2 regions of the Streptomyces sp. ALB3 genome follow, and region 2 is predicted to be linked to the other one. Evidence: predicted binding sites of a transcription regulator. Region 2 holds the regulator's gene; the other holds the start of a gene.
What was found. Region 2 encodes HspR, which represses chaperone genes until heat shock. Its sites were predicted from a motif close to TTGAGNNNNNNNNNCTCAA; they were not measured.
Positions count from the first base shown of each region.

Region 1 (3,925 bases), on a different contig from region 2:
TCCACGGCCGCGGGCCCGTCCAGTGCGGTCTGCACCAGGAAGCCCTCCGCCCGCAGCCGGGCGGAAATGGCGTCGACGATCGTCGCGTCGTCCTCGACCACCAGCACCCGGCGCTGAGCCCCGGGGGTGGCCGCGACGCCGTTGTGGGTGGTGTGTGTCTGTTCCATCGCCCCGCCCCTGCCCGTTCTCGCGGAGGCCATTCCCCCGGAGGCACGGTTATCGCTTGTGAATGTCGTCGGTGATCCCTAGTGCCGGTCAGCAGCGTAAAGGCAGAGGACGCCTCTCGGCTACGCAGGGTGTTGTCCGTCGTGAAGGTGTTACCCGCGGGAAGGAGACGGACCGGCGGACTTGTGTCACCTGTTCCATGGTGGGGCAGGGATGTGCATACGGGGTGGGGGTTCAGTGGCCCCGGAGTGCGAGATGGACCACGTCCGGCACACCTCGGGCAACCGCTACTTCTTCGGTTCTTACTGCGCGGAATCCGGCATTCCGCAACGCCCGCGCGAAGGCCGCGGACGGCTGCGCGGACCAGACGGCGAGGACGCCGCCGGGGGTCAGCCGGTCTCGGCAGGTGGCCAGACCGGCGGGCGAATAGAGGCTTCCGTTGTCCTCGGTGACGGTCCACTCGGGCCCGTTGTCGATGTCGAGGCACAGCGCGTCGTAACACTCGGTAGTCGTTCGGAGGTGGGCGACGAGGTCGGCGGGGAGGATCTCGGTCCGCGCGTCGGTGAGCGCGGTACCGGAGACCCGGGCGAGCGGTCCGCCGAGGTGCCAGTCGATGACGGCCTGCTCGCGCTCGACGACCACGATGCGGCCCCATCGCGGCTCGGCGGCGGCCCGTACCAGCGAGAAGCCGACGCCCAGCCCCCCGATCAGCACCGAGGGCCCCGGGCGCCCGACGGGCAGGGCGGCGAGTGCGGCGTCGACCAGCAACCGCTCGGAACGCCCGTCGGAGGTGTCCATCAGGAAGCAGCCGTTGGCGATGATCTCGAGGTCGTCACCGCGCTCGCGCAGGACGACCTCGCCGAACGGGCCCTCGCGCCGGTCGAGGACGACGGGGCGGTGGGCGTCCGTGACGGGCATGGGTGCGGTCTCCGTTCTCCCGCGGCGGGGCGGCTCTCTCCAGGAGCCGCTCATTTTTCCTCGCCACCCGGCCCGCTGCCAGTGGTTTCCCGCGTTCTCACCCTCCTGCGCGGGGTTCCTTCGTCCCGTGGGCCGCCGCGTACTCGGCGGCCAGCCAGGGCCCCAGGTCATCGATGAGCGCGGCGGTCACGGCCCGATCCGGGGACGGCGTCCGTGCCGTCCTCGCGGCCGCCCGGATCTGCGCGGCGCGTTCCGGGTGGTCCGGGTAGTGGAGTGCGAAGAGTTCGGCGGACCGGTGCAGGTCGCTCGTCCAGCCGCCCCAGCGCGGCATCACCAGCGTGAAGGCCGTCCGGACCAGGCGGCGCGCCACGCGCCGGTTCAGCCGCACCCGCGCCTCGTCACCGGCGGCCGCGGCGGCCTGCGCGCGCCACCGGGGGAGCACGGCCGCCAGGTCTCCGTTCGTCTCGCGGGCGAGCAGCGAGGTGGGGCGGTAGCGCGGCAGGAGCGTGGCGAGATCCTCACCCAGCAAGGGGGTGCAGAGGCAGGCGACGAAGAAGCCGGAATCATGGAGCTCGGCCTCGCTGAGCACGTCGCTGAGGAGAAGAGGAGCAGGCCCACTCCGTCGATCACGGTGAACGCGGCGTCCAGGGCCGTGCGGGTCTCCTCGGCCGCCGCCCTGTCCGCGTCGGTGGGCCGGTCGTGCAGGACCACCAGCAGATCCAGATCGGACCGGCCGGGAATGGCCGTGCCCCTCGGGACGCTGCCGTAGAGGTAGGCGCTGTGCAGCCGCCCGGGGCCGAACGACGCGGCGACGCGCGCGCGGGCCGCCGCGACGACCGGCGCGAAAGCCGCCTGTACGTCACGGGCCGCACCCTCGCGCCGGATGGTCCCGTCCGCCGCGAGCCCTCTGTCCTCCGTGCCGGTGTCCTCGCGCATGGGCGGAGTCTCGCAGGCGGGTGCCCGCCCCGCCTTGATCGCTCAGAGCGAACACGGGCCGGGGAACATTCTGCGGCTCACAAGCATTGAGTCCACATAACTCAACTTGCCTGCCGAAGGGGAGATCATGACTGCTGAGTCCAAGGCGTCCCAGGCGTTCACGCCGGTCGACCTGCCTGTGCTGCCGCTCGACGACGAGGTCGTGCTGCCCGGCATGGTGGTACCGCTCGACCTGTCGGACGCGGAGGTGCGCGCCGCCGTGGAGGCCGCCCAGTCCGTCGCGCGGACCGGTGGCGGCAAGCCCGAGGTGCTGCTGGTGCCGCGCATCGACGGGAACTACACAGGGACCGGCGTCCTGGGCACCGTGGAGCAGGTCGGACGGCTGTCGGACGGCGATCCCGGCGCCCTCATCCGCGCCCGGGACCGGATCCGGATCGGCGCGGGGACCAGCGGGCCCGGCAACGCCCTGTGGGTGGAGGGCACGCGGATCGACGTATCCCTGCCCGATCCCGTCCCCGGCGCGGCAGCCGAGCTGGCCAAGGAGTACAAGGCCCTGGCCACCAGCTGGCTCAAGAAGCGCGGTGCCTGGCAGGTGGTGGACCGGGTCCAGCAGATCGAGGACATCTCCGCACTCGCCGACAACTCCGGTTACTCGCCCTTCCTCACCACCGCCCAGAAGGTGCAGCTGCTGGAGACCGCCGACGCGGTCGCCCGGCTGAAGCTGGCCGTCCAGTGGCTCGGCGAGCACCTCGCCGAACAGGACGTCGCCGAGGCGATCGCCAAGGACGTGCAGGAGGGCGTGGACAAGCAGCAGCGCGAGTTCCTGCTGAGGCGCCAGCTCGACGCCGTACGAAAGGAACTCTCCGAGCTCAACGGTGACCCGGAGGACGAGTCCGACGACTACCGGGCGCGCGTCGAGGCCGCCGACCTCCCCGGTCACGTCCGCGAAGCCGCCCTCAAGGAGGTCGAGAAGCTGGAGCGCGCCTCCGACCAGAGCCCCGAGGGGTCCTGGATCCGGACCTGGCTGGACACCGTCCTGGAGCTCCCGTGGACGGAGCGGACCGAGGACGCGTACGACATCCGCGGCGCGCAGGAGGTCCTCGACGCCGAACACGCGGGCCTGCAGGACGTGAAGGAGCGCATCACCGAGTACCTCGCGGTGCGCAAGAGGCGCGCCGACCGGGGCCTCGGCGTGGTCGGCGGCCGGCGCGGCGGCGCCGTGCTGGCGCTGGTCGGCCCGCCCGGCGTGGGGAAGACGTCACTCGGGGAATCCGTCGCGCACGCCATGGGGCGCAAGTTCGTCCGGGTCGCGCTCGGCGGTGTCCGGGACGAGGCGGAGATCCGGGGTCACCGCCGCACGTACGTCGGCGCGCTCCCCGGCCGGATCGTACGGGCGATCAAGGAGGCCGGTTCGATGAACCCGGTCGTCCTGCTCGACGAGATCGACAAGGTCGGTTCGGACTTCCGCGGTGATCCGGCGGCGGCCCTGCTCGAAGTGCTCGACCCGGCGCAGAACCACACCTTCCGCGACCACTACCTGGAGGTCGAGCTCGACCTCAGCGACGTCGTGTTCCTGGCGACGGCCAACGTGCTCGAAGCCATCCCGGAGGCCCTGCTCGACCGCATGGAGCTGGTCACGCTGGACGGCTACACCGAGGACGAGAAGGTCGTCATCGCCCGCGACCACCTGCTCCCGCGCCAGCTGGAACGCGCCGGACTGGAGAAGGGGGAGGTCGGCCTCGACGAGTCGGCGCTGCGCAAGCTGGCCGGCGAGTACACCCGGGAGGCCGGGGTGCGGAACCTGGAGCGGGCCGTCGCGCGGTTGCTCCGCAAGGTCGCGGCCCAGCACGAACTGGGCGAACGCGACCTGCCGTTCACGGTGTCCGACCAGGACCTGCGGGGCCTG
Region 1 is NZ_JBISCE010000003.1:622,861-626,785, forward strand. It holds gene ACHFIV_RS04760 (response regulator transcription factor) at 1-167, opposite strand, end outside; gene ACHFIV_RS04765 (spermidine synthase) at 400-1,083, opposite strand; partial or broken gene ACHFIV_RS04770 (nucleotidyltransferase domain-containing protein) at 1,181-2,019, opposite strand; gene lon (endopeptidase La) at 2,147-3,925, shown strand, end outside.
Region 1: a site for HspR is predicted at 2,106-2,124, ahead of lon (endopeptidase La). Genes of this name have one in related genera too.

Region 2 (3,925 bases):
CTCGACGACATCGGCCGGGCGCGGGAGCACGGCGAGCTGGTCGGCGGCTTCAAGGCGGTGGCCGAGTCCGTGGAGACCGTCGTCGCGAAGATCGGCCTCCAGCAGTTCGGCAAGGAGGGTGAGCCCTTCGACCCGACGATCCACGAGGCCCTGATGCACTCGTACGCGCCGGACGTCACCGAGACGACCTGCGTGGCGATCCTGCAGCCCGGGTACCGCATCGGGGAGCGCACCATCCGCCCCGCACGGGTGGCCGTGGCCGAGCCGCAGCCGGGTGCCACGCCCGCGGCGGCGAAGGAAGAGAAGGCAGACGACGAGGAGAGCGGTGGCACCGAAGAGGTCTGACATTCCGTCCGACCACTGCGGTGAACGCCGACGGGGCGTGCGGCCGGCCGAGGGGCCGGCCGCACGGCCGATCGTCCGGAAGGAGGGACGTCGATGAGCACGAAGGACTTCGTCGAGAAGGACTACTACAAGGTCCTCGGCGTCCCCAAGGACGCCACCGACGCCGAGGTCAAGAAGGCCTACCGGAAACTCGCCCGCGAGTACCACCCGGACGCCAACAAGGGCGACGCCACGGCCGAGGCGCGCTTCAAGGAGATCTCCGAGGCGAACGACGTCCTCGGTGACCCCAAGAAGCGCAAGGAGTACGACGAGGCGCGCGCCCTCTTCGGCAACGGGGGCTTCCGGGCGGGTCCCGGTGGCGCGGGCGGCAACTTCAACTTCGACCTGGGCGACCTCTTCGGCGGAGCCCCGGGCGGTGGCCAGACCGCGGGTGCCGGCGGCTTCGGCGGCGGCGGCCTGGGCGACGTGTTCGGCGGACTGTTCAACCGCGGTGGTGCGGGCACACGTGTGCAGCCGAGGCGCGGCCAGGACATCGAGTCCGAGGTGACGCTCAGCTTCACCGAGGCGGTCGACGGGGCCACGGTCCCGCTGCGGATGTCCAGCCAGTCGCCCTGCAAGGCGTGCTCGGGCACCGGTGACAAGAACGGCACCCCGAGGGTCTGTCCGACGTGCGTCGGCACCGGCCAGGTGTCGCGCGGCACCGGCGGCGGGTTCTCGCTGACCGATCCCTGCGTGGACTGCAAGGGCCGGGGCCTCATCGCCCAGGACCCCTGCGAGGTCTGCAAGGGCAGCGGCCGGGCGAAGTCGGCCCGCACGATGCAGGTCAGGATCCCCGCGGGGGTGCTGGACGGCCAGCGGATCCGGCTGCGCGGCAAGGGCAGCCCGGGCGAACGCGGTGGTCCGGCGGGCGACCTGTACGTCGTCGTCCACGTCGACGCCCACCCGGTCTTCGGCCGCAAGGGCGACAACCTCACGGTCACCGTGCCCGTCACCTTCCCGGAGGCGGCTCTCGGCGGCGAGGTGAAGGTACCCACGCTGGGTGGGCCTCCGGTCACCCTGAAGCTCCCTGCCGGCACCCCCAACGGGCGTACGATGCGGGCCCGGGGCAAGGGCGCCGTGCGCAAGGACGGCACCCGGGGAGACCTTCTGGTCACCGTCGAGGTGGCCGTCCCCACGGACCTCGGCGCGGACGCTCTGGACGCGCTGGAGGCCTATCGGAAGTCGACCGCGGGGGAGGACCCGCGGGCGGAGCTGTTCCAGGCCGCGAAGGGAGCTTGAGATGGACGGCCGTCGACGCAATCCGTACCAGCTGACCGACGAGTCACCGGTCTACGTGATCTCCATCGCGGCTCAGCTCTCGGGCCTGCACCCGCAGACACTGCGCCAGTACGACCGTCTCGGCCTGGTCTCGCCCGACCGCACGGCCGGGCGGGGCCGGCGCTACTCGGCCCGTGACATCGAGCTGCTTCGCACCGTCCAGCAGCTGTCCCAGGACGAGGGCATCAACCTCGCGGGCATCAAGCGCATCATCGAGCTGGAGAACCAGGTCGCCGCGCTCCAGCAGCGCGTCGCCGAGCTCTCGGCGGCGGTGGACGGCGCGGCCGTGGCCATGCAGCAGCGCGAGGCCCAGGTCCACGCCTCCTACCGGCGTGACCTGGTGCCGTACCAGGACGTGCAGCAGGCCGGCGCGCTGGTGGTCTGGCGGCCCAAGAGGCCCAAGGACTGAGCCGGCGGCGGCCGACGGACCGAGCCGGCCCGGAAGGGGCCCGCCCGGGAGTCTCACGACTCCGGGGCGGGCCCCTTCCCGGTGGCCGTGGTGGTGTCCACGATGCCGGACCGCATGATCAGGACGCCGAGGTGGGTCCGGCTCGTCGCGCCCAGGGTCTGCATGAGCTTGGCGATGTGGGAGCGGCAGGTCCGGACGCTGATGCCCAGCTTGCGTGCCACCACGTCGTCGACGTGGCCCTCGCCGAGGAGCCGGGCGATGCTCTGCTGGACGGCCGTGACCTGGGCGCCGGGGGTGGGAGCGGGCAGCTGCTGCGCGAAGGGTGTGGCCTGGGCCCAGAGGACCTCGTAGACCTGTATGAGGTAGTCGACCAGGGCGGGGTGCCGTATGCGCAGGGCTGTCCGGCGGTCGGGCGCCGCCGGGATGAACGCGACGGTCCGGTCGAAGATGAGCAGCCGTTCCACGGTCTGCTCGGTGGTGCGCACCTGCAGGTTCTCGGACGGTATCTGGTCGAGGTAGGCCCTGATGGTGGTGCTGTAGCGCGCCGGGTGCTGGTAGATGTGCCGCAGCCGGGCGCCCCGCGCGATCGCCGTCAGGGCGTTGGCTGTACCCCGCCGCATCCCGTTGAGGGGCCGGTCGCTGCCCGGCTGGGCCGTGAGGACCTGCTCGGTGACGGCGGAGGTCGCGTCGCGCAGGGCAGCCTCGATCACCGGTTGCCCCTCCAGGACCGTGAACGCCAGATCGGGGTCGGCGCTGGCGACGGACGACAGGGGGGTCAGCGCACTGCTGAGCGCGGCGGCGAGCTGTACGCGCTCGTCGAGTTCGCGGGTGATCGGCTGGAGCAGGTGCGCCAGGGCGGCGGACGGGGGGACGGGGCGCATCCACGCGGAGTCGGCCGGCTCGGGCTGGACAAGGCCCATGTCGGCCAGGCAGGGGGCGGCCGTGAGAGCGGTGCGGGGGATGCGTCCCGCGACGACTGCTTCCTCGTAGAGCCTCAGACCGGTGGCACAGAGCTCTCTCGGCCCGTGCGAATGCTGTGTGTTTGCGTCATCGGTAGTGATTTGACGACCCCTCACTTCCTGCACTGCAACAAGATGACCGTGGCGCGTGGGCGGCTGCGGGGGGAGTGTGGAGCTGTCGGGAGGGAGCGGGGGGCTCTCCCGGTCCGTTCCGGACGTGCCGTGGCCGTCACTCCGCCTGCGCGGTGGTACCCGTCGGCCCGGGGCGGCGGCGCTCCGGGTGGCGTGCGGTCAGGAGTCCTGGTCCAGGATGCCTGACCGTGCGATGAGATAGCCCAGCTGCGCACGGCTCGTGCTGCCGAGGGTGGCGGACAGCTTCGCGACGTGCGCCCGGCAGGTACGCACGTTCATGCCGAGCCGGCGGGCGATCGAGTCGTCCACGTGCCCTTCGACCAGGAGTTGAGCTATGGAGCGCTGAACACCGCTGATGCCCTTGGTCGGTGGATCGTACTGCAGCTCTCCGAGCAGGGGGGACGCACGGCTCCACAGCTGCTCGAAGACCTTCACCAGGTAGTTGACGAGCCCCGGGTGACGGAGTTCGAGGGCGACCTGGTCGTCGTTCTGGGCGGGTATGAAGGCCACGGTCCGGTCGAAGACGAGGAGGCGTTCGATGAGCTCCTCCAGGGTGCGGATCTCCACCTTGTCGTTGGCCAGGCGCGCGGCGTAAGCGAGTGTGCCCTGGCTGTGCCTGACGGTGTGCTGGTACAGCGTGCGCATGCTGACGCCCCGGTCGACCACCGACAGGGCGCGTTCCAGGCCCTCACTGAGACGGTCCTCGCCCCGGTCCCCGCCCGGCTGGACGGTGAGCACCTCCGTGTGGCACTCGGCGGTGGCG
Region 2 is NZ_JBISCE010000046.1:218,679-222,603, reverse strand. It holds gene grpE (nucleotide exchange factor GrpE) at 1-345, shown strand, start outside; gene dnaJ (molecular chaperone DnaJ) at 439-1,623, shown strand; gene ACHFIV_RS31005 (heat shock protein transcriptional repressor HspR) at 1,625-2,071, shown strand; gene ACHFIV_RS31000 (helix-turn-helix transcriptional regulator) at 2,125-3,132, opposite strand; gene ACHFIV_RS30995 (helix-turn-helix transcriptional regulator) at 3,322-3,925, opposite strand, start outside.